DNA from 3 places in the Streptomyces sp. NPDC041796 genome. Region 3 is predicted to be linked to each of the others. Evidence: riboswitches for the same ligand, from Rfam matches in the RefSeq annotation. Region 3 holds a riboswitch; each other region holds the start of a gene.

Evidence for each region. Region 3 has a riboswitch for cyclic di-AMP ahead of ACZ6C1_RS10200 (M23 family metallopeptidase). Riboswitches for the same ligand answer to the same signal wherever they lie in the genome.
Region 1: linked by a shared signal. The riboswitch ahead of ACZ6C1_RS30960 (C40 family peptidase) and the one ahead of ACZ6C1_RS10200 (M23 family metallopeptidase) in region 3 are both predicted to bind cyclic di-AMP.
Region 2: linked by a shared signal. The riboswitch ahead of ACZ6C1_RS21295 (transglycosylase family protein) and the one ahead of ACZ6C1_RS10200 (M23 family metallopeptidase) in region 3 are both predicted to bind cyclic di-AMP.

What each region holds. Positions count from the first base shown of each region.
Region 1 is NZ_JBVJAH010000020.1:17,435-24,902, forward strand. Features, by position in the region: gene pcrA (DNA helicase PcrA) at 1-1,548, opposite strand, end outside; cyclic di-AMP (ydaO/yuaA leader) riboswitch at 1,759-1,926, shown strand; gene ACZ6C1_RS30960 (C40 family peptidase) at 1,925-3,124, shown strand; gene ACZ6C1_RS30965 (glycosyltransferase) at 3,145-4,452, shown strand; gene ACZ6C1_RS30970 (hypothetical protein) at 4,460-4,813, opposite strand; gene ACZ6C1_RS30975 (C40 family peptidase) at 5,047-6,072, shown strand; gene ACZ6C1_RS30980 (alpha/beta hydrolase) at 6,336-7,468, opposite strand, start outside.
Region 2 is NZ_JBVJAH010000010.1:62,409-69,876, forward strand. Features, by position in the region: gene ACZ6C1_RS21275 (Ppx/GppA phosphatase family protein) at 246-1,160, opposite strand; gene ACZ6C1_RS21280 (DUF501 domain-containing protein) at 1,157-1,693, opposite strand; gene ACZ6C1_RS21285 (FtsB family cell division protein) at 1,708-2,178, opposite strand; gene eno (phosphopyruvate hydratase) at 2,276-3,556, opposite strand; gene ACZ6C1_RS21295 (transglycosylase family protein) at 3,839-4,528, opposite strand; cyclic di-AMP (ydaO/yuaA leader) riboswitch at 4,532-4,707, opposite strand; gene ACZ6C1_RS21300 (transglycosylase family protein) at 4,962-5,873, opposite strand; gene ACZ6C1_RS21305 (cytochrome P450 family protein) at 6,054-7,468, opposite strand, start outside.
Region 3 is NZ_JBVJAH010000004.1:361,253-368,720, reverse strand. Features, by position in the region: gene ACZ6C1_RS10205 (M16 family metallopeptidase) at 1-1,164, shown strand, start outside; cyclic di-AMP (ydaO/yuaA leader) riboswitch at 1,370-1,533, shown strand; gene ACZ6C1_RS10200 (M23 family metallopeptidase) at 1,547-2,335, shown strand; gene ACZ6C1_RS10195 (GntR family transcriptional regulator) at 2,554-3,282, shown strand; gene ACZ6C1_RS10190 (HPr family phosphocarrier protein) at 3,517-3,798, opposite strand; gene ACZ6C1_RS10185 (bifunctional acetate--CoA ligase family protein/GNAT family N-acetyltransferase) at 3,977-6,883, shown strand; gene ACZ6C1_RS10180 (DUF5998 family protein) at 6,981-7,468, shown strand, end outside.

The DNA.
Region 1 (7,468 bases), on a different contig from region 3:
GCGCAGCGCCTGCGGGAAGGTGATCTTCTCGCGCAGCGCCAGTGCGTCGATCATCGCCTCGGCGCGCTCGCCGATGCCGCGCTTGGGGACGTTGAGGATGCGGCGCAGCGGGACGTTGTCCTCGGGGTTGGCCAGGACGCGCAGGTAGGCCAGCACGTCCCGGACTTCCTTGCGTTCGTAGAAGCGGACGCCGCCGACGACCTTGTACGGCAGGCCGACGCGGATGAAGATCTCCTCGAAGACACGGGACTGGGCGTTCGTCCGATAGAAGACGGCGACGTCGCCGGCCCTGGCGTCGCCCGCGTCCGTCAGCCGGTCGATCTCGTCGGCGACGAACTGCGCCTCGTCGTGCTCGGTGTCCGCGACGTACCCGATGATCCGGGCGCCCTCGCCTGCGTTGGTCCACAGGTTCTTGGGGCGGCGGCTCTCATTGCGCTCGATGACCGCGTTGGCGGCGGAGAGGATGGTCTGCGTGGAGCGGTAGTTCTGCTCCAGCAGGATCGTGGTCGCGTCCGGGTAGTCCTCCTCGAACTGGAGGATGTTGCGGATGGTGGCGCCGCGGAAGGCGTAGATCGACTGGTCGGCGTCGCCCACGACGCACAGCTCGGCCGGGTCCAGGTCCTCGTAACCGGTGCCCACCAGTTCGCGTACGAGCGTGTACTGGGCGTGGTTGGTGTCCTGGTACTCGTCGACGAGCACGTGGCGGAAGCGGCGGCGGTAGTGCTCGGCGACGTCCGGGAACGCCTGGAGCAGGTGGACCGTCGTCATGATGATGTCGTCGAAGTCCAGGGCGTTGGCCTCGCGCAGCCGTGCCTGGTACATCCGGTACGCCTCGGCGAGCGTCTTCTCGAACCCGTCGGCGGCCTGGTCGGCGAAGGCCTCCTCGTCGATCAGCTCGTTCTTCAGGTTCGAGATCTTGGCGCTGAACGACTTCGGCGGGAAGCGCTTGGGGTCGAGGTCGAGATCGCGGCAGACCAGCGCCATCAGCCGCTTGGAGTCGGCGGCGTCGTAGATGGAGAAGGACGACGTGAAGCCGAGCTTCTTGGACTCGCGGCGCAGGATGCGGACGCACGCGCTGTGGAAGGTCATGACCCACATGGCGTTGGCGCGCGGGCCGACGAGCTGCTCGACGCGCTCCTTCATCTCACCGGCGGCCTTGTTGGTGAAGGTGATCGCCAGTATCTGCCCGGGGTGGACGTGCCGGGTGCCCAGCAGGTGGGCGATGCGGTGGGTCAGCACCCGGGTCTTGCCGGAGCCGGCGCCGGCGACAATGAGCAGCGGCGAGCCGGTGTGCACGACGGCGGCGCGCTGCTGCTCGTTCAGCCCCTCCAGCAGCGCGGCGGGGTCCACGACGGGACGCGGGGCACCGTCGCGGTAGTGGGTGTCCCGGGCCGGGGGCACGTCGAAGCGGTCCCCGAAGAGGTCGTGCGGGACCTCCTCCGCGGCCGGGCCGTGCCCGGGGCCCTCGGAGTCCTCGGGCGGCGGGGGCTCCTCGGAGGGGTGGTTCCGGAGGTCCGCCAGGAAGCTGTCGTCAAAGAGGCTGCTCATCGCCTATCGAGTCTAGGCCGCCCCACTGACAGCCGTGGACGAACCGGGAACAGGCCCGATTCGTCACGCTCCGTACCGCGTCGACGACATCACGCCAAGGTCACGAATACGTATCGGGCATATCGAACATCAACCTTCACAGCACCACCACAGGTTGGCTAGCGTGCTCGCCCAAGCGGTCCGTTCTCTCTTCGGCGAACCACGCCAGTCGGATCGCCCACGCCGAATCCGTGCTGCCGCCACGGCAGTTCGGAACCGGGGACCCACCACGTACGACCGAGGTGAATCGGCCCGCAGCCGCTCGGGCACGGCCGTAGGGCACCTTCCGTTCCGCCCGAACCTGACAGCTGACCCGGTAGGCGGTCCACGGAAGGAGATGCCGACCTTGGCGTCGCATCGCAAGCCGCGCACATCGCGCACCTTGCAGACCCTGCATGCCCACCACCCCGCCGTCGGGGTCACGACGGCCGCCGCCCTGGCCTCGGTCACGTTCCTGTCGTCACAGAGCGCGACCGCGGCGTCCGGTGGCCCGGGTGACCAGGACCGGGGGCCGACGGTCGAGGAGGTTCAGAGAAAGGTCGACGACCTCTACCGGCAGGCGGGCACGGCGACGCAGCAGTACGGCAAGGCCAGGGAAGCCACGGACGAGCAGCGGCGCGAGGCCGGCGGGACACTCGCCGGCGCCGCCCGGCGTACGGAAGCGCCGGAGCAGTCCCGCCGCCCCCTCGGTAGCCACGCGGCCACGCGGTACGGGTCGGGCGGGTCGGCTCCGACCACGTCGCTGGTCTTCCCGGACGGCCCGCAGGCGGTCGTGGACCAGGCTCCGCCGGTGGACCGGCTCATGGACCACCGGCACGAGACGCTCACCGGCCATCGGCACGAGGCGCTCACCGACCACCGGCACGAGACGCTCACCGACCACCGGGCGCAGCGGGGCGAGGCCGAGGTCACGGAGCAGCGGGTGGAGGCCGGGGCCGCCCGGCAGCAGGCGGAGGCGACACGGAAGCAGGAGTCGCTCACCGCCTCCCAGGCCTCCCTCCGCACCGCCAAGCAGACCGTGCAGCGCAAGCTCGGCGAGGCTCGGTCGCTGCTGGCGCGGCTGACGGCGGAGGAGCGGGGGCGCCAGGAGGACGCCCGCCGCAAGGCCGAGGAGCAGCGGCAGCAAGAACAACAGGATCACCTGCATCAGCACCAGCTCCAGCAGCCGGACGACGACAGTGGCTACACCGCCAAGGCCCGCGAGGTGCTCGCCTTCGCCGAGGCGCAGATCGGCAAGCCGTACGTGTGGGGCGCGACCGGCCCGAGCTCGTACGACTGTTCCGGGCTCACCCAGGCCGCGTGGCGGGCGGCGGGGGTCGACCTCCCCCGTGCGGCCCGGGACCAGGTGCTGGCGGGCACCCGGGTCGCGACGGAGGACCTGCGCCCCGGCGACCTGGTGTTCTTCTACGACGACATCAGGCACGTCGGCATCTACAAGGGCGACGGGAAGATGATCCACGCGCTGGGTCCCGGGGCGAACGTGCGCGAGGAGTCCATCCACTGCATGCCCGTCCACAGTGGCGTGCGCCCGGCCTGACGACCGCACAGGGGGATCACATGGGGGGAACCGTGACCGACCGCCGGCTCACCGTCCTGTTCGCACCGGAGAGCGCGTACGGGCCGACGAACAACTGCGTCGGGATCGCGGACGTGCTGCGGCGCCGCGGCCACCGGGTGGTGTTCGCCGCGGAGGCGTCCTGGAGGGTGAGGCTGAGCGCGCTCGGCTTCGAGGAGGACCTCGTCCGTCTCGCTCCTCCCCCGGACGGGGAGGAGGACGCGGGCCGGTTCTGGAAGGACTTCGTGCGGGACACCGCTCCGGAGTTCCGCAAGCCGACCTTCGAGCAGCTCGGCACCTGGATCAGACCGGTCCGGACGGAGCTGGTCTCGGGCGCCCGCCACTGCGAGCCGCAGCTGAAGGCGGTCGTCGAGCGGGTGCGCCCGGACGTGATCGTCGAGGACAACGTGGTGGCGTTCCCCGCCCTGCTGACCGCCGGAGTGCCGTTCGTACGCATCGTCTCCTGCAACCCGCTGGAGATCAGGAGTCCGGGCGTCCCGCCGGCCTTCTCCGGCTACCCGGCGGGCGACGATTCCGGCTGGGCGGCCTTCCGGGCCGAGTACGACCGTACGCACCGGGAGCTGTGGGCCGACTTCAGCACCTGGGTGGCCGAGCAGGGGGCGCCGCCCCTGCCCGAGCTGGAGTTCATCCACGAGGCCGGGACGAATCTGTACGTGTATCCCGAGGCGGCCGACTACGCGCGCGTGCTGCCGCCGCACTGGCACCGGCTGGACTCGTGCGTACGGGAGACGGACGAGGACTTCGTCCTGCCGCCGGAGCTCGCGCCCTCCGGGGCGGACGGCGAGCCGCCGTTGATCTACTTCTCGCTCGGCTCCCTGGGATCCGCGGACGTGGAACTGATGCGCCGCGTGATCGGGGTCCTGGCGCGGACGCCGTACCGCTACATCGTCTCCAAGGGGCCGCTGCACGCCGAGATCGAGCTGGCGCCGAACATGTGGGGCGCGGAATTCCTGCCCCAGACGTCGGTCCTTCCCCTGGTCGACCTGGTGATCACGCACGGCGGCAACAACACGACGACGGAGGCGCTGCACTTCGGGAAGCCGATGATCGTGCTGCCGCTGTTCTGGGACCAGTACGACAACGCGCAGCGCATGCAGGAGCTGGGCTTCGGCGTCCGGCTGGACACCTACCGGTTCACGGACGAGGAACTGACCGGGGCCCTGGAGCGGCTGCTCGGCGACACGTCCCTGCGCGAGCGGCTGGCGGCGACGGGTGCGGTGATCCGCGAACGGGACGGGCTGCGGCGGGCGGCCGAGCTCATCGAGGAGGCGGCCGCCCGGGGCGCCTGACGGGCGATCAGGTCCAGAGCGTGGCGATGAAGATGTTCACCATGGTCAGGCCGCCGACGGCCCCGAAAACCGCCTTGTCGACCCGCTCCTCGTCCCGCTTGACGTAGACCAGGCCGAGGATGACGACCAGGATGGCCAGCTTCACACCGATCTTGACGTTGTTCACGGTCTGGTCGTCGGCCTGGTTGAGCCCGACCAGGACCACGCCCGTGAGCAGCATGGTCAGGGCGCCGTGCAGCATCGCGGGGCCGAAACGCGCCGCACCCTCCCCCATCGCCTTCATCTGCGTCATGAAGCCGCCCAGCAGAGCGGCGATACCGATGATGTGCAGCGCGACGAAGACATTGATGAGTACGTCCATGGGGCGGAGCCTAGCCCGGGCGTTACCACCGGTCTCCGGCCAGGGTCACCTCATTCGTCGCATCGGTCGCAGGTGATATGGAATGCGGGATTCCGAGCAGGTGGGCTCTTGCGGAATACGCTCCTGAACCCTCACCTGCGGCCAATTGCGGTCATACCGCCTCTCGACCGTGACCCCCAGGTTTAGCGTCCTCCCCCAGGCCCCGTCCCCGCCGAAGGGAAGTGACCGCCGCCGTGGCAACGCACCGGAAACCGAAGCAGCAGCCGTTGAGCGGCCGCGCGGCCGTCACCCTGGCACTCGCCGGGGCGGCCACCGCCACCGCCTTCGAAGGCTCCGGGTACGCCGAACCCCACCTCACGCCCGGCCAGGTGAAGGCCAAGGCCGACCTGCTGTACCAGGAGGCGGAGGAGGCCACCCAGAAGTACAACGGGGCCAAGGAGGAGGTGGAGCGGGCCGAGGCGGCCCTGGGCGCCCTGCGCGACGAGGCCGCCCGCCGGACCGCCCGCCTCAACGCCGCCCGCAACGCGCTCGGCTCCGTGGCGACGGCCCAGTACCGGGGCGGCGGCGGCCTCGACCCGGCCGCCCAGCTTGCGCTCTCCAGCGACCCCGACGCGTACCTCCGGGGCGCCGCCCTCGCGGACCGGGTGGGCGACCGCCAGGCCACGGCCGTCACCGCCGCCCGGAGCCAGGTCACGGAGCTCGCCCGGCTGCGCGCCGAGGCGGCCGGCCGGCTGCGCGACCTGACGGCCCGGCAGGCCGAGCTGGCCCGGCACAAGGCGACCGTCCGGAGCCGGCTCACCGCCGCCGAGAATCTCCTCGCCCGGCTCACCGCCGCCCAGCGCGCCGCGTACGACGGCACGTCCGTCCCCGCCTCGCACGGCGCGCCCCGCGGCCCCGCCCCCGCTCCCAACCCACGCGCGGCGCAGGCTGTCTCGTACGCGTACGGAGCCTTGGGCAAGCCGTACGTGTGGGGCGCCACCGGGCCGTCGGCCTTCGACTGCTCGGGCCTCACCCAGGCCGCCTGGCGCTCCGCCGGAGTGTCGCTGCCCCGCACGACGTACAGCCAGATCGACACCGGCCGGCGCGTGTCCCGCTCCGCGCTGGCCCCCGGCGACCTGGTGTTCTTCTACGCGGGCGTCAGCCATGTGGGCCTCTACATCGGCGACGGCAAGATGATCCACGCCCCCAGGCCGGGTGCCCCCGTGCGGATCGCGCCGATCGACGAGATGCCGTGGGCGGGCGCGACCCGCGTGGCATGAGCGCCCCACCGCGCGGCGGCGCCACCGCGTGCGCCGGCGGCCGGCACGCGACCCGCGTACACCGGCGCCCACCGCGTGACGGCCCCCCACCGGGACGGGCAGCGGCCGGGCCACGTCCTCGTGCTCGTGCTCCTGCTGGAGCGCCTCGACGTCCGGCACCGACGGCAGGGCGAGCCCGATGTCGACGAGCCGCAGCGCGCCCGCGTGCCCCGCAGCGCGGCGGGGCCGTGGGCCTCCGGTCCGGCCCGGGCCGCAGCCGACCGCTACGGGCGACCGCCGACGGCCACGGCTCCCGGCCGGGTTGCAGTCCCGGTCCCGGTCCCGGCACCGGTCCCGCTCCCGGCGCCTTCACCCGCGCCCGCGGCCATCCCGGTGCCGTCCCCGTAACCCTGCCCCGGGCCAGTGCCCTGGCCCTGATCCTGGCCCTGCTCCTGCCCGGCACCCGCGTCGGCGCCCGGGGCCGTGCGATCCGCGCCCGCACCCGCGTCGGCACCCTGGCCCCGGTCGGCCCCCGTGCCCTCGGCGCGGAACTGCTGCGTCAGCCACTGGAACACCGACGGCACCTCCCGCACCCACGTGCTGACGCGGTGACCGCCGTAGACCTGCTGGACGTCGATGCGTGTCGGCGGCTTGGACGCCTCCCGCAGCGCGAGGCCCTGCTGGTAACCGTCGCCCCCGTCGCCGGTGACGAGCAGCGTGACCCGCGGCGGCACCGGAGCGGACTTGAGCATGGTGAGGGGGTTGTGGGCGTGCCGCAGCTCGGGGTCCTTCCCGGTGAGCGAGGAGGGCTCGGCGGCCGGGTCGTTGTAGCCGGACATGCTGACGCCGAACCGGTAGCGGTCGGGGTGGGCGATGGTCAGCTTGGTGGCGCAGTGGGCCCCCGACGAGAATCCGACGACGGCCCAGCCGTCGGCCGTGTCGGCGGCGCGGAAATTGTCGATGACCATCTTGCGCACGTCGACGCTCAGCCAGGAGTCGGCGTTGACCTTGCCGGGGACGTTGGCGCAGCCGGTGTCGGTGTGGCCCAGGACGTTGCTGCGCGGCGCGACGAGGATGAAGGGCTCGACCGTGCCGTTCCTCATCAGCGGTTCGAGCTGCTTGTTGGCGTGCATGCTGCCGAACCAGGACTTCGGCGAGCCGGGGAAGCCCGAGAGCAGCTCCACGACGGGGAACTTCTTGTCCTTGTACGCCGGGTCGTCGTACTGCGGCGGGAGCCACACGTACACCTCGGCCTTCACCCCGGATATCCCCCCGTTCAGGGTGGTCTTCCGGACACCGGTACCCACGGTGGGGTCGTCGACGGGCGTGAAGGTCTGCTTGACCTTCGGCAGGTCGGCTATGCGTCTGCCGCCCAGGCCGTCGGGGCCGAGGTCGATGGCGGTGTCGACGTGGTCGC
Region 2 (7,468 bases), on a different contig from region 3:
TAACGGAAGACGTTGTTCACCCCTGTTGAACTGGGCCTGCGAGCACCTTTTAACCGTGGACCACCACCGGACTTCACACCTGCGAAACACAGACGAGGGTGGCTTCCGCGCCTGCGAAAGGGCCCCGAGGGGGGCTCCGGAGGCCGTTGAGCGGCTCCCCGACCCCCCTCGGGGCCCTTTTCCTTGTGAAGAACTTCACGAACTTTTCCGACGGGCTGTCCGGCGGCGCTCGACCGGGACGGCGATCAGACGAGCGAGAGGGCGATTCCGTCCAGAATGTCGTGTTCGGAGACGACCACCTCACGGGCCCCGATCCGGTCCATCACGGCCAGCAGGACCAGCGCTCCGGAGACGATGACGTCCACCCGGCCCGGGTGCATCACCGGGATCGCGGACCGCTCGTCGTGCGTCGCCGCCAGCAGCCGCCCCGTGACCTCGGCGACCTGCTCGTAGGAGATGCGCGACCGGTGGATCGCGGCCGAGTCGTAGGAGGTCAGCCCCAGGGCGATCGCGGCGACCGTGGTCACCGAACCGGCCAGTCCGACGAGCGTCTCCGCCTCCCGCAGCGGGACGGTCTCCTCCGCCAGGTCCAGCGCCGCCTCGACGTCGGCCCGGATCGCGGCGACCTCCGCCTCGGAGGGCGGGTCGCTGCGCACATGACGCTCGGTCAGGCGGACGCAGCCGATGTCGACCGACCGGGCGGCGCGGGCGTGCGCGGCGCCCACCACGAACTCGGTGGAGCCGCCGCCGATGTCCACGACCAGGTACTCGTCGGAGCCCGTCAGCTCCTTCGTCGCCCCGGTGAAGGAGAACTCCGCCTCCTGGTCACCGCTGATGACCTCGGGCTCCACGCCCAGGATGTCCATGACGCCCCGGACGAAGTCGTCGCGGTTCTCGGCGTCGCGCGAGGCGGAGGTCGCCACGAACCGGAGCCTCTCGGCGCCGTACTCCTTGATCACGGCGGCGTACTCGTGGCAGGCCGCGAAGGTCCGCTCCAGCGCCTCGGGCGCGAGCCGCCCGGTCCTGTCGACGCCCTGGCCCAGCCGCACGATCGTCATCCGGCGGTCCAGGTCCGTGACTTCGCCGGTCGACGGGTCGACGTCGGCGACGAGCAGACGGATGGAGTTCGTACCGCAGTCGATGGCGGCGACGCGGGTCATTCGCCGGCCTCCTCGTCCCGGTGGGCGGTGACGCAGGGGCCCTTGGCCCACCACTCCGGCAGCATCGCGATGGCCTCGTCGCCCAGCGGGTTCACCCCCGGCCCGGCGGCCAGCGAGTGGCCGACGAGCACGTGCAGGCACTTCACCCGGTCCGGCATGCCGCCGGCGCTCGGGAAGCCCTCCAGGACCTCGATGGCGTCGCGGCGCGCGATGTAGTCCTCGTGCGCCGCGCGGTAGGCGGCGGCGAGTTCCGGGTCGCTCTGGAGACGCTCGGTCATCTCCTTCATGACGCCGTTCGCCTCCAGCGTGCCGATCGCGGAGGCCGCGCGCGGGCACGTGAGGTAGTACGTCGTCGGGAACGGCGTGCCGTCGGGGAGCCGGGGCGCGGTCTCCACCACGTCCGGGTTGCCGCACGGGCAGCGGTGCGCGATGGCGCGCAGGCCGCGCGGCGGGCGGCCGAGCTGTTCCTTGAACGCCGCGACGTCCGCCTCGGTGGGCTCGGTGCGTTCGGTCTGCGGAGGGGGCGTTTCCATGCCTGCCTTGGGTTCTACTTGCGGTCGGTGCGGTCGGCGGTGTCCACGCCGTCCCAGAGGTTGGAGTACCAGGGGCGGTCGGCCGCGCCCTGGTCGGTGCGGCGCTGGCGCACCGCGTCGGGGTCGATGACCGTGTAGCCGGTCTCCCCCGGGAGTACATAGTGCAGGTGCTCCCGCGCCAGGCGCTTGATGTACGCGTCGTCCTGGAGCCGCGCCTTCTCGTCGCGCAGCCGTTCGACGCGCTCGCCCGCCTCGGCCGCCAGCCGCTCCTGCTCGGCGATCTCGGCGCGCTGGGACACCCATTGGCGCATCGGGTAGGCCAGGGCGACCACCAGCGAGCAGACGACCAGCGCGAGGAAGGCCGCGCGTCCGGTGAGCCGGGAGCGGCGGGCCTGGCGGCGGGTCTGGGAGCGGTAGACGCGGGCGGCGGTCTGCTCGCCGAGCAGTCGCAACCTGGTCGCGGTGGAGAACCGGTCCCGGGCCATGTGTTGTACCCGCCTCCCCTTGCCCGTTACGTACGTACGTCCCCGGACACGGTACGGGACCGTGGCCGGGGACGTACGTAACCCGGGCTGGGAAGGATCAGCCCTTGAAGCGCGGGAAGGCCGAGCGGCCCGCGTACACGGCGGCGTCGTCGAGGATCTCCTCGATGCGCAGCAGCTGGTTGTACTTGGCGACGCGCTCGGAGCGGGCCGGGGCGCCGGTCTTGATCTGGCCGCAGTTGGTGGCGACGGCCAGGTCGGCGATGGTGACGTCCTCGGTCTCGCCGGAGCGGTGCGACATCATGCACTTGAAGCCGTTGCGCTGGGCCATCTCGACGGCGTCGAGGGTCTCGGTCAGCGAACCGATCTGGTTGACCTTGACCAGCAGGGCGTTGGCGGCGTTCTCCTCGATGCCGCGCGCCAGGCGCTCCGGGTTGGTGACGAACAGGTCGTCGCCGACGAGCTGGACCTTGGAGCCCAGCTTCTCGGTGATGGTCTTCCAGCCGTCCCAGTCGTCCTCGAACAGCGGGTCCTCGATGGAGACCAGCGGGTACGCGTCGACGAGCTCGGCGTAGTAGTCCGTCATCTCGGCGGCCGAGCGGGACTTGCCCTCGAACTCGTAGGCGCCGTCCTTGTAGAACTCGGACGCGGCGACGTCGAGCGCCAGGGCGATGTCCTTGCCCGGGGCGTAACCGGCCTGCTTGATGGCCTCGAGGATGAGGTCGAGGGCGGCGCGGTTGGAGTCGAGGTTCGGGGCGAAGCCGCCCTCGTCGCCCAGACCCGTGGAGAGGCCCTTCTCCTTCAAGACCTTCTTCAGGGTGTGGTAGACCTCGGCGCCCCAGCGAAGGGCCTCGGAGAAGGACTCCGCGCCGATCGGAGCGATCATGAACTCCTGGATGTCCACGTTGGAGTCGGCGTGCGAGCCGCCGTTCAGGATGTTCATCATCGGAACGGGCAGCAGGTGCGCGTTCGGGCCGCCCAGGTAGCGGAAGAGCGGCAGGTCGGACGCCTCGGAGGCGGCGTGCGCGACGGCGAGGGAGACACCGAGGATGGCGTTGGCGCCGAGCGACGACTTGTCCGGGGTGGCGTCCAGGTCGAACATCGCCTGGTCGATCAGCCGCTGCTCGGTGGCGTCGTAGCCGACGAGCTCCGGGCCGATCTGTTCGATGACGGCGAGGACGGCCTTCTCGACACCCTTGCCGAGGTAGCGGTCCTTGTCACCGTCGCGGAGCTCGAGGGCCTCGAACGCTCCGGTGGAGGCACCGGACGGAACGGCAGCACGGCCGGTGCTGCCGTCGTCGAGGCCGACCTCGACCTCGACCGTGGGGTTGCCTCGGGAGTCCAGGATTTCCCGGGCTACGACGACGTCGATGGACGGCACGAGCATCTCCTTCTGGGATGTGACGCAAGATGTGACGCATGGTGGTGCAGGGTCTCTTTGGCCTTGCGGCAAGAGCCTAACCGGCCGCGGAGCCGTGACCAGCCGACGCCCGCCTCCTGGGACGAAAAAGGGCGCACGAGTCGGCATTACGGGCAAAACGACATGAAACTTACCGACGGGTAGCCAGGGTGTGCGAGGGGCCGCTCAGGAGGGCGGAACGGGAAACCCCGGCCCGGCGCGTACGGGGGAAGGACGCGCCGGACCGGGGTGGTCTCACGAGGGTCAGCTCAGGTGGAGCTGCTGGCCCGGGTAGATCAGATCGGCGTCGTCGACGATGTCCTTGTTCAGCTGGAAGAGCTTCTCCCAGCCGCCCGCGACCTTCTTCTCGGCGGCGATGGTGCTGAGGGTGTCGCCGGCCTTCACCTTGTACTCGCCGTCACCCTTCTCGACCTTCTTGCCGGTCGGGGTGGTGACGGTCTTCTTCGACTCGGCCTTGGGAGCGGCCTTGGGCGCGGTGCGCTGCTCGCTGCGCGTGGTGGGCTGCTCGGCCTTGCGCTCCGGCTGCGGCTGGGCCTGCTCGGCGCCGCCGCCGTCGTAGGAGGCGTTGGACAGGCCGACGCCGCAGTGCGGCCAGGCACCCTTGCCCTGGCCGGCGAGGACCTTCTCGGCGATCTCTATCTGCTGCGACTTGGAGGCCTGGTCGGCGGTCGGGGCGTACGCGGTGCCGCCGTAGGCGGCCCAGGTGGAGGCCGAGAACTGCAGGCCGCCGTAGTAGCCGTTGCCGGTGTTGATGGACCAGTTGCCGCCGGACTCGCACTGGGCGACCTTCTCCCACTCGGCGCCGGTGGCGGCCGAGGCGGTCGTGGCGCCCATCAGCGGGGCGGCGACGGCGGCACCGGTGATACCGGCGAACGCGACGAATCGGGCGGCCTTGGAGGGGCGACGGTGCTTGGACTTGCCGGAGAACAGCATGGGACATCTCCTCACCGACGCCTGCGAGGTGAGCTGTCGGGTTCGGGCGAGTGAGTGGCCCGGCCGCGCGGCACCGTGGTGCGCGCGGCTTCACCCCAAGCCGGTTCCATGCCATGTCTCCATGGCCGGGCCCGGCACTTACCTGGGTCCCCCGCTCCTGCCTTCGGCGCATGACGCGACGACTGTTCCCGTCGACCGGCGGCAGGATTCGGCGTTCCGGTCGAAGGGGCCCGCGGTGGCGAGCGGTCACGACCGTAGCCACAGACCTTCCCGAAGTTCAAAGACGGACATCCGGGTCAATCAGCCCTTATCCGCCCGCCATTGACGGGCGTTTACGCAGGTGAAGGGCGGATTGTGCGGTTCGGTGGGCCGTGGCCCGCCCGCCGGGCCGAAGAGATTCATGTCTCACTTACACAGAAGCGGACATACAGCCTCAGTCCTGCGGCTGATCCGTCGTCAGCTCAAGGCTCTGACCGGGGAGAATGAGGTCCGGATCGGCACCGACGGTGTCCTGGTTGGCCTCGTAGAGCGCCGACCAGCCGCCGGGGACCTTGTGCTCGTCCGCGATGACCGACAGGTTGTCGCCGGGCTGGACCGTGTACGCGCCGGGCGCGACGCTCCCCGGGTCGCGTGTCGCCCCGTCACCCCGCGAGGGGTGTCCACCGTTTTCGCGGTCGGTGGCCGAATTGCCGGTATTCGCCGGATCGGTGGGCTTGAGGGTGCTTTCGCCCTCCGGCGTGCCGGGCGTGACCGGTGCGGTGGGGTCGGCGGGGGCGGCCGGGGCCGTGGGGTCGGTCGGCTCCGTCGTCGACGCCTCCTCCTTCGCGGGCTCACCCCGGTGCTTCCCGGTCCCCGGGGCGGGGCTCTGCGGCGCGCCAGGGGTCGTCGGGGCGGGCTCGGTGGGCAGGAGGGACCCGGCCGGGTCGGACGGCTCCGACGGCTCGGGCGTGCCCGTGTCCTCGAGCGTCTCGGTCGGGTCCGCCGCCTCGGGCGTGGCCGGGGCCGTGCCCGTGGGGTCGGCGTCGGGGGAGGTGGTGGCGCCGCCCAGGCCCGCGATGGGGGCGCAGGTCTCCCACGCCTTGACGCCCGTCGCGGCGTAGACCTTCTCGGCGACGGCTATCTGCTCGGTGCGGCTGGCGAGGTCGGGGCGTGCGGCGTGGGCGAGGCCCCCGTACGACTCCCAGGTCTCCTGCGACATCTGCAGGCCGCCGTAGAAGCCGTTACCGAGGTCCGCGCTCCACATGCCGCCGGACTCGCATTCGGCCACCCGGTCCCATGTGGTGGCGTCGGCCGCCGACGCGGAACCCGCGCCGAGCAGCGGGAGCGCGATGGCGGATCCGGTCACCCCTGCCGCGACGACGATGGCGGGGGCTTGACGGGGTCGTCGGTGCCGGCCGTTCCCGGAGCGCATGCGGTGCTGCCTTTCGCGTGACTGCTGAGGTGACGGTGAACGTAGCGGCATTCGAACGCTAGTCACAAGTCGATGCAGCGGAGATTACGCGAAGATCACAGAAATGACGGAGCGTCAGTTATTGGGGGGCGCATACGGGGTGAACTCGACCGGGAGCGTACGCAGTCCCCGCATAATGAGCCCGCCACGCCACCGCAAATCGGCCGGATCCACCGCAAGCCGAAGGTCGGGCAACCGGGTCAGCAGCGTCGCCAGCGCGGTCTGCCCCTCCAGCCGGGCGAGCGGCGCGCCGAGGCAGTAGTGGATGCCGTGCCCGTACCCCAGGTGCTGGTTGTCCCGCCGCGCCAGGTCGAGCGTGTCCGGCTCGTCGAACCGCTCGGGGTCCCTGTCGGCCGCGGCGAGCACGACGAGCACGGGGTCGCCGGCCGCGATCCGCTCGCCGCCGATGGTGAGCGGCTCGGTCGCGAACCGCCACGTCGCCAGCTCCACCGGCCCGTCGTAGCGCAGCAGTTCCTCGACCCCGGTCTCCAGCAGCCCCTGCTCACCGGCGGCCAGGGAGGCCTGGAGGCGTTCACGCTGGCCGGGGTTGCGCAGCAGCGCGTAGACGCCGTTGCCGATGAGGTTGACCGTCGTCTCGAAGCCCGCGAAGAGGAGGATGAACGCCATCGCGGCGGCCTCGTTCTCGGTGAGGTGCTCGCCGTGGTCGGAGGCCTTGATGAGCCCCGAGATCAGGTCGTCCCCCGGCGTCTCGCGCTTGCGGTGGATCAGCTCCAAGAGATAGCCGCGCATCTTCTTCACCGACCGCGCGACCCCACCGCGCGGCCCGCCGCCGTGCCGGATCATCATCCCGGCCCAGTCGCGGAAGTCGTCCTGGTCCTCCCGGGGCACCCCCAGCATGTCGCAAATGGCGTAAATGGGGAGCGGGAAGGCGAACTCATGGATGAGGTCGGCGCTCCCCTTTGTAACGAAGTTGTCGATGAGCCGGTCCGTGAGCTCCTGCACACGCGGAGCGAACTCGGCCACGCGGCGGGGCGTGAACGCCTTCGACACCAGCCGGCGCAGCCGGGTGTGGTCCGGCGGGTCGATGTTGAGCAGATGCGTCATCAGCTCGGCCTTGCGCTCGCCCGGAATGCCGGTCTTGCCCTTGGCGTGCGCGGGCTCGTCGTGGTGCGCGGGGTTCTTGCTCAGCCGCTGGTCGGCCAGCGCCTGTCGCGCGTCCCCGTACCGCGTCACCAGCCACGCCTCGACCCCGCTGGGGAGCCTCGTCCGGTGCACGGGCGCGTGCTCCCGCAGCCAGGCGTAGGCGGGGTACGGATCGGTCGCGAACTCCCAGGTGAAGAGCTCGGGCGCCCCGTCCTCAGAAGTGGCCGGTACGCCGGACCGCGGGGCGCGGGCGCGCGGGGCGTCGGAGGGCGTGGGGCTGTCCGGACCGCCCTGGCCGGCCGGCTGCCCCTCCGGGGCCTCGCCCCGCGAGGCGTCCGGGGCGGCCGGGTGGCGCGGGGCGGCCGGGGTGCCCGACGGGGCGGTTT
Region 3 (7,468 bases):
CGAGCCCTGTCCGAGGGCACCGACAAGCACTCGGCCGAGGAGTTCGCCGCCGAGCTGGAGCGCTGCGGCGCCACCCTCGACGCGCACGCCGACCACCCCGGCGTACGCGTCTCCCTCGAGGTCCCCGTCTCCCGGCTCGGCAAGGCCCTCGGACTGGTCGCCGAAGCGCTGAGGGCGCCCGCCTTCGCCGACAGCGAGATCGAGCGTCTCGTCCGCAACCGGCTCGACGAGATCCCGCACGAGATCGCCAACCCCGCCCGCCGCGCCGCCATGCAGCTCTCCAAGGAGCTGTTCCCGGCCACCTCCCGTATGTCGCGGCCCCGGCAGGGCTCCGAGGAGACCGTCGCCCGGATCGACGCGGCGGCCGTACGCGCCTTCTACGAGGCCCACGTCCGCCCCGCCACCGCCACCGCGGTCGTCGTCGGCGACCTCACCGGCGTCGACCTCGACGCGGTGCTCTCCGACACCCTCGGCGCCTGGACCGGCGACATGGCCGAGCCCCGCCCGGTGCCGCCCGTGACGGCGGACGACACGGGCCGTGTCGTCATCGTCGACCGCCCCGGCGCCGTGCAGACCCAGCTACTCATCGGCCGGATCGGCCCCGACCGGCACGACCGGGTCTGGCCGGCCCAGGTGCTCGGCACCTACTGCCTGGGCGGCACGCTCACCTCCCGCCTGGACAAGGTCCTGCGCGAGGAGAAGGGCTACACCTACGGCGTACGGGCCTTCGGCCAGGTCCTGCGTTCCGGCCCCCAGGGCGGCGCCGCCATGCTCGCCATCAGCGGCTCGGTCGACACGCCGAACACCGGCCCGGCGCTCGACGACCTGTGGAAGGTGCTGAACACCCTCGCCGCCGCGGGCCTGACCGACGCCGAGCGCGAGACGGCCGTGCAGAACCTGGTGGGTGTGGCCCCGCTCAAGTACGAGACGGCCGCCTCCGTCGCGGGCACTCTTGCCGACCAGGTCGAGCAGCACCTGCCCGACGACTTCCAGGCCCAGCTCTACGCCCGTCTCGCGGAGACCGGCACCGTGGAGGCCACCGCGGCGGTCGTCAGCGCCTTCCCGGTGGACCGTCTCGTCACGGTCCTCGTCGGCGACGCGGCTCAGATCAAGGAGCCCGTCGAGGCGCTCGGAATCGGTGAAGTGACCGTTGTCACCGGCTGATTGACACCGGACCCTCCACGACGGTCCCCGGACCCCCGGTATCACCCGATGCCGGGGGCCCAGTCATATGTCCGATTTGTTGCGGAGGTTCGGTGTCTGCCCTGTGGCGTGCGCTACAAAAAACCGTGTCTGTTTGGTGATTGAAAGATCGGCCGCTTAGCGTCTGATGCGCTGTCCGACCGGTACCCGCCGCACCCGCGGCACCGGGCAGCGATCGCCGAGTCCCCATCAGGCGCGAGCCTGGGGAGCCGGGGACCCATGAAGTCCCTGGGGTGAATCGGACGCCTTCGCACCCGTGCGGAGGGGCCCGTAGGAGACCTTCCTGCTCCGAACCCGTCAGCTAACCCGGTAGGCGAGAAGGAAGGAAAGGACCAGCCACTTCATGGCGTTCACCCGTGCCACCGGGAAGCACCGTGCCCCGAGCCGCCTGAGCCGTAAGAGCGCACACGTCGCCGGAGTCGCGGCCCTCGCCACCACCGGCGTCATCGGAACCCTCGCTTCCCCGGCGCTGGCCGCCGCCCCGGACGCCGCGCCCGGTTCGTTCGAGGACACCGGCCTCAACCAGGCGGTCATCACCGACACCCTCGCGGAGCAGGTCGACGCCCAGGCCGAGGCCCAGGAGCTGGAGGCCCAGGAGGCCGCGGCCAAGGCGGCCGCCCAGGCGAAGGCCGAGGCGGAGGCCAAGCTCAAGGCCGAAGCCCGGGTGAAGGCGGCCCGTGAGGCCAAGGAGCGCGCCGACCGCGAGGCCGAGCGCAAGCGGCTGAACGCCTTCCAGCTGCCGGTCGCGGGCACGTACGTCAGCACCGGCTACCAGACCGGTGGTGCCATGTGGTCGTCCGGCAGCCACACCGGCATCGACTTCCACGCCGCCTCGGGCTCCAGCGTGGTCTCCGTGGGCGCGGGCACCGTCGTCGAAGCCGGCTGGGGCGGCGCGTACGGCAACAACATCGTGATCCGGATGAACGACGGCACGTACACCCAGTACGGCCACCTGTCGTCGATCAACGTCTCGGTCGGCCAGACCGTGATGCCGGGGCAGCAGATAGGTCTCTCGGGCTCGACCGGCAACTCGTCCGGCCCGCACCTCCACTTCGAGGCTCGTACGGGCGCCGACTACGGCTCGGACATCGACCCCGTCGCGTACCTCCGCTCGCACGGCGTCAACGTCTGACCGCCTTCCGTCTGTTCGGCGAAGGCCCCGGTTCGGGATGCGAACCGGGGCCTTCGCCTTGCCGTGTCCTCGGGCGGCGCCTTCCCGGCACGGACTTCCTGGCCAAAAAGAACTCCATGGATTACGGGTGGCTATCGGAAATTCCGTCCCGCTGCAATAGAGTCACTCAACAGGCGTCGATCGGCTGAGTTTCGCGCGGATTAAGTGGGGGTTCTGGTATGCGCATTCCAGCGCACTCGGTATGCACGGCGATCCGCGACGACATCGTCACCGGCGTGTTCGAGCGCGGCAGCCGGCTCACCGAGGAGCACCTGGCCCGCCGCTACGGCGTCTCGCGCGTTCCGGTCCGTGAGGCACTGCGCACCCTCGAGTCCGAGGGCTTCGTCACCACTCGCCGCCACGTCGGCGCGTGCGTCGCCGAGCCCACCGAGCAGGAAGCGGCCGACCTGCTGGAGATGCGTACGCTGCTGGAGCCGCTGGGTGCCGCGCGCGCCGCCCAGCGCCGCACCGAGGCACATCTGAAGGTGCTGCGCGGCCTGGTCCGGCTGGGCCAGGAGCGGGCCCGTCGCGGCCAGGGGGACGACCTCCGCTCGCTGGGCGGCTGGTTCCACGAGACGCTCGCCCAGGCGGCCGGCAGCGCGGCGCTGACCGCGCTGCTCACCCAGCTACGGCACAAGATCGCCTGGATGTACGCCGTCGACCAGCCCGCCCGGCCGACGGAGGTGTGGGCCGAGTACGGGGTGATCGTGGACGCCGTGGCCCGCGGCGACGCCGAACGCGCCCGCGCGCTCACCGCCCTCCACGTCGAGCGCACCCTGCCCGCGCACCGGCTGCGCCGCGCCGAGCGGGCGGAACGCCCGGAGGGATCGCGGCGGTCGGAGCGTTCGGGCGGACGTGTGGTGAGGACTTCGCAACATCGCGTAAACACCGCGAGCGCCCGCAATTAACAGCGGTACCGTATACAAAGAGGGGGAAATTCTTGCCCCTATTCACCCCTGCCTGAAAAGGGGGTGCGCCGCCTTTTTCCCAGGGGTGGTCGGCCCGGTGAATTTCCGCGCCGGCCGCACGGGCCCGGCGGTCGGCACCCGGGGGAGGGGCGAAGCGCGGCAAACAGAACGGAGCCGTACCACCCGATTCCGGGAATACGGCTCCGCCTGGTGTCGCGTGGGGTGACCGGCAGGTCAGACCGTCTCGGGGAGCTCCTCGAGACCCTCGGCGACCAGCTTCGCCAGACGGTCCAGGGCGGCGTCCGCGCCCTCCGCGTCCGAAGCGAGCACGATCTCCTCGCCGCCCTGCGCGCCGAGGCCCAGCACCGCGAGCATCGACGCGGCGTTGACCGGGTTGCCATCGGCCTTGGCGATCGTCACGGGGACGCCGGCGGCCGTGGCGGCACGGACGAAGATGGAGGCGGGGCGGGCGTGCAGGCCCTCGGCCCAGCCGACGTTGACGCGGCGCTCAGCCATGGTGTTGCCCTTCGAGTCTCGGCGGTTGTCTAGACCAGTGGTCCAATCCAGTCTCTCATGTTCCACAGGGTGCTCGATCCGGCCCTCGCGGGGCCGCCGCGGGCCGGCCCGGCCCACTCGCCCCGCGTTGTCCACAGGCACCTCCGCGGCCGGGCGCCCGCACCGTACCCTGGGGCCCATGCGGACCCCGTCGGATCAGCCGGAACACGTGTACCCCGACCACTGGGAGGCCGACGTGGTGCTGCGGGACGGCGGCACCGCACGGATCAGGCCGATCACCACGGATGACGCCGAGCGCCTGGTCAGCTTCTACGAGCAGGTCTCGGACGAGTCGAAGTACTACCGGTTCTTCGCACCCTACCCCCGGCTCTCCGCCAAGGACGTGCACCGCTTCACCCACCACGACTACGTGGACCGGGTGGGTCTGGCGGCCACCGTCGGCGGCGAGTTCATCGCCACCGTCCGCTACGACCGGATCAATGAACAGGGTCTGCCCGCGAGCGCCCCGGCCGACGAGGCCGAGGTCGCCTTCCTCGTCCAGGACGCCCACCAGGGGCGGGGCGTCGCGTCCGCGCTGCTCGAACACATCGCGGCGGTCGCCCGCGAGCGGGGCATCCGGCGGTTCGCGGCCGAGGTCCTGCCCGCCAACAACAAGATGATCAAGGTCTTCACGGACGCCGGGTACACCCAGAAGCGCAGCTTCGAGGACGGCGCCGTACGTCTCCACCTCGACCTGGAGCCCACCGACCGGTCGCTCGCCGTGCAGCGCGCCCGCGAACAGCGCGCCGAGGCCCGGTCCGTGCAGCGGCTCCTCGCCCCCGGCTCCGTCGCCGTCATCGGGGCCGGCCGCGCCCCCGGCGGAGTGGGCCGCACGGTTCTGCGCAACCTGCTGGACGCCGGGTACACGGGCCGCACGTACGCCGTGAACCGGGCCCTGCCCGAGACGACGACCACGCTGGACGGTGTGCCCGCCTTCCGCTCCGTCGCCGACATCGGGGAGCCCGTCGACCTCGCCGTCGTCGCCGTACCGGCCGAGCGGGTCCCCGAGGCCGTCGCCGACTGCGGTGAACACGGCGTCCAGGGACTGGTCGTCCTGACCGCCGGTTACGCCGAGCAGGGCGCCGAGGGCAGGGCGCGCCAGCGTGAACTGGTGCGCCAGGCACGGTCGTACGGCATGCGCATCATCGGCCCCAACGCGTTCGGCATCATCAACACCGCGTCCGACGTGCGGCTCAACGCCTCGCTCGCACCGCACCCGCCCGCGCGGGGGCGGATCGGGCTGTTCACCCAGTCCGGCGCCATCGGTATCGCCCTGCTGTCCGGGCTGCACCGGCGCGGGGCCGGCCTGTCGTCCTTCATCTCGGCGGGGAACCGCGCGGACGTGTCGGGCAACGACATCCTCCAGCACTGGTACGACGACCCCGACACCGACGTCGTCCTCCTCTACCTCGAATCGATCGGCAACCCCCGCAAGTTCACGCGCCTCGCCCGGCGCACGGCGGCGGTGAAACCGGTCGTCGTCGTCAAGGGCGGCCGGCACAGCGGCAGTGCGCCCCCCGGCCACGCCGTACCTGTCACGCGCATCCCCCACACCACCGTCTCGGCCCTGCTGCGGCAGGCGGGCGTGATCCGCGTCGACACGGTCACCGAACTGGTCGACGCCGGTCTGCTGCTCGCCGGGCAGCCGCTCCCGGCGGGCCCGCGCGTGACCATCCTCGGCAATTCGGAGTCGCTCGGGCTGCTGACGTACGACGCCTGCCTGACGGAGGGGCTGCGGCCCCGGCGGCCCCGCGACCTGACGACGGCGGCCACGCCGCAGGACTTCCGTACGGCCCTCACCGAGGCCCTCCGGGACGACATGTGCGACGCGGTCGTGGTCACCGCGATCCCCTGGGTCGGCGAGAACGGGGTCACCGAGTCCGGTGACGGCGAGGTCCTGGCCGAGGCGCTACGGGCCGCCTCGGCGGAAGCACCGGCGAAGCCGGTCCTGGTGGTCCACGTGGAAATGGGCGCCCTCGCCGACGCCCTGGCGGCCGCCACCAGCACGGCGCCCACGGCCCGGCCCGGCCCGACGCCGACCCCCACCCCCCTCCCGCCGGCCCCGCCGGCCCCGCAAGCCCCGCCCGCCCCGGCCACACCGGCGAGCCCGCCCGCCCCCGCCGCCCCAGCGACCCCACCCCCGGGCCCCGCGCCCCGCACCTCCGGCGACCGGAGCTACCGCATCCCCGCGTACCCCGCCGCCGAGCGGGCCGTGCGGGCGTTGGCCGAGGCCGTGAGGTACGGGCAGTGGCGGCGCCAGGCCGCCGACCCCGGACGCGTCCCCGAGTACGAGGGCATCGACGAGGCCGGAGCCGCCGCGCAGATCGAGAGGGCGCTGGCCGGGGACGTGGACGAGCGGGGCGTCACCCTCCCCCCCGACGCGGCCCGCGAGCTGCTCGGGCGCTACGGGATCGCCGTACTCCCCACGCTGCCCGCCCCCACCCCCGACGAGGCCGTCCAGGCCGCCGCCGGCCTCGGCTACCCCGTCGCGCTCAAGACCACCGCCCCGCACCTCCGCCACCGCCCCGACCTCGGCGGCGTACGCCTCGACCTGGCCACCGAGGAGCAGCTGCGCACCGCCTACGCCGAGCTGACCGAGACCCTCGGCACGCCCGGTGAACTGCAGCCGGTCGTCCAGGCCATGGTCCCGCGCGGTGTCGACACGGTCGTACGCGCGGCCATCGACCCGGCCGTCGGCGCCGTGCTGTCCTTCGGGCTCGCGGGCGCCCCCTCCGAGCTGCTCGGCGACACGGCGCACCGCCTGGTCCCCGCCACCGGCCGGGACGTCGCCGAGCAGATCCGCTCCATCCGCACCGCCCCGCTGCTGTTCGGCTGGCGCGGCTCCGCACCCGTCGACACCCCCGCCCTGGAAGAGCTGCTGCTCCGGGTGTCACGGCTGGTCGACGACCACCCGGAGATCGTCGCCGTCGGGCTGGAACCGGTGGTCGTCGCCCCCCGCGGCCTCTCCGTCCTCGGCGCGACCGTCCGGCTCGCCCCGCCCCCCGCCCGCACGGACATCGGCCCCCGCCGGCTCCCCAGCTACTGACACCCCCCACCCACCGGCCGCCGAGCCACCGACCTCCACCACCGACCCGGCTCCCGAGCGTCCCGCGCAGTCACCGCGCCACCGTAGGATGGAGTCCATGGCGAAGACCGGTACGACCACCCAGGGGCTGCGCGCGGCGATCGAGCGCAGCGGCTACTACCCGGCCCTTGTGGCCGAGGCGGTCGAGGCCGCCGTCGGCGGGGAGCCGATCGCGTCGTACCTGGTCCATCAGGAGACCACCTTCGACGCCAACGAGGTGCGCCGGCACGTCACGGTCCTCGTCCTGACGAGCACTCGTTTCATCGTCAGCCACACCGACGAGCAGAACGCGGACACCAGCTCCCCGACGCCCTACGCCACCACCTCCACCGAGTCCGTCAAGCTAGGCCGGATCTCGTCCGTCGTCCTCAGCCGTGTCGTCGCCAACCCCGAGTCGTACACCCCCGGCACCCTGCCGCGTGAGGTCGTCCTCACCATCGGCTGGGGTGCCGTCTCCAGGATCGACCTGGAGCCCGCCGCCTGCGGCGACCCGAACTGCGAGGCCGACCACGGCTACACCGGCAACTCCACGGCAGACGACCTGAG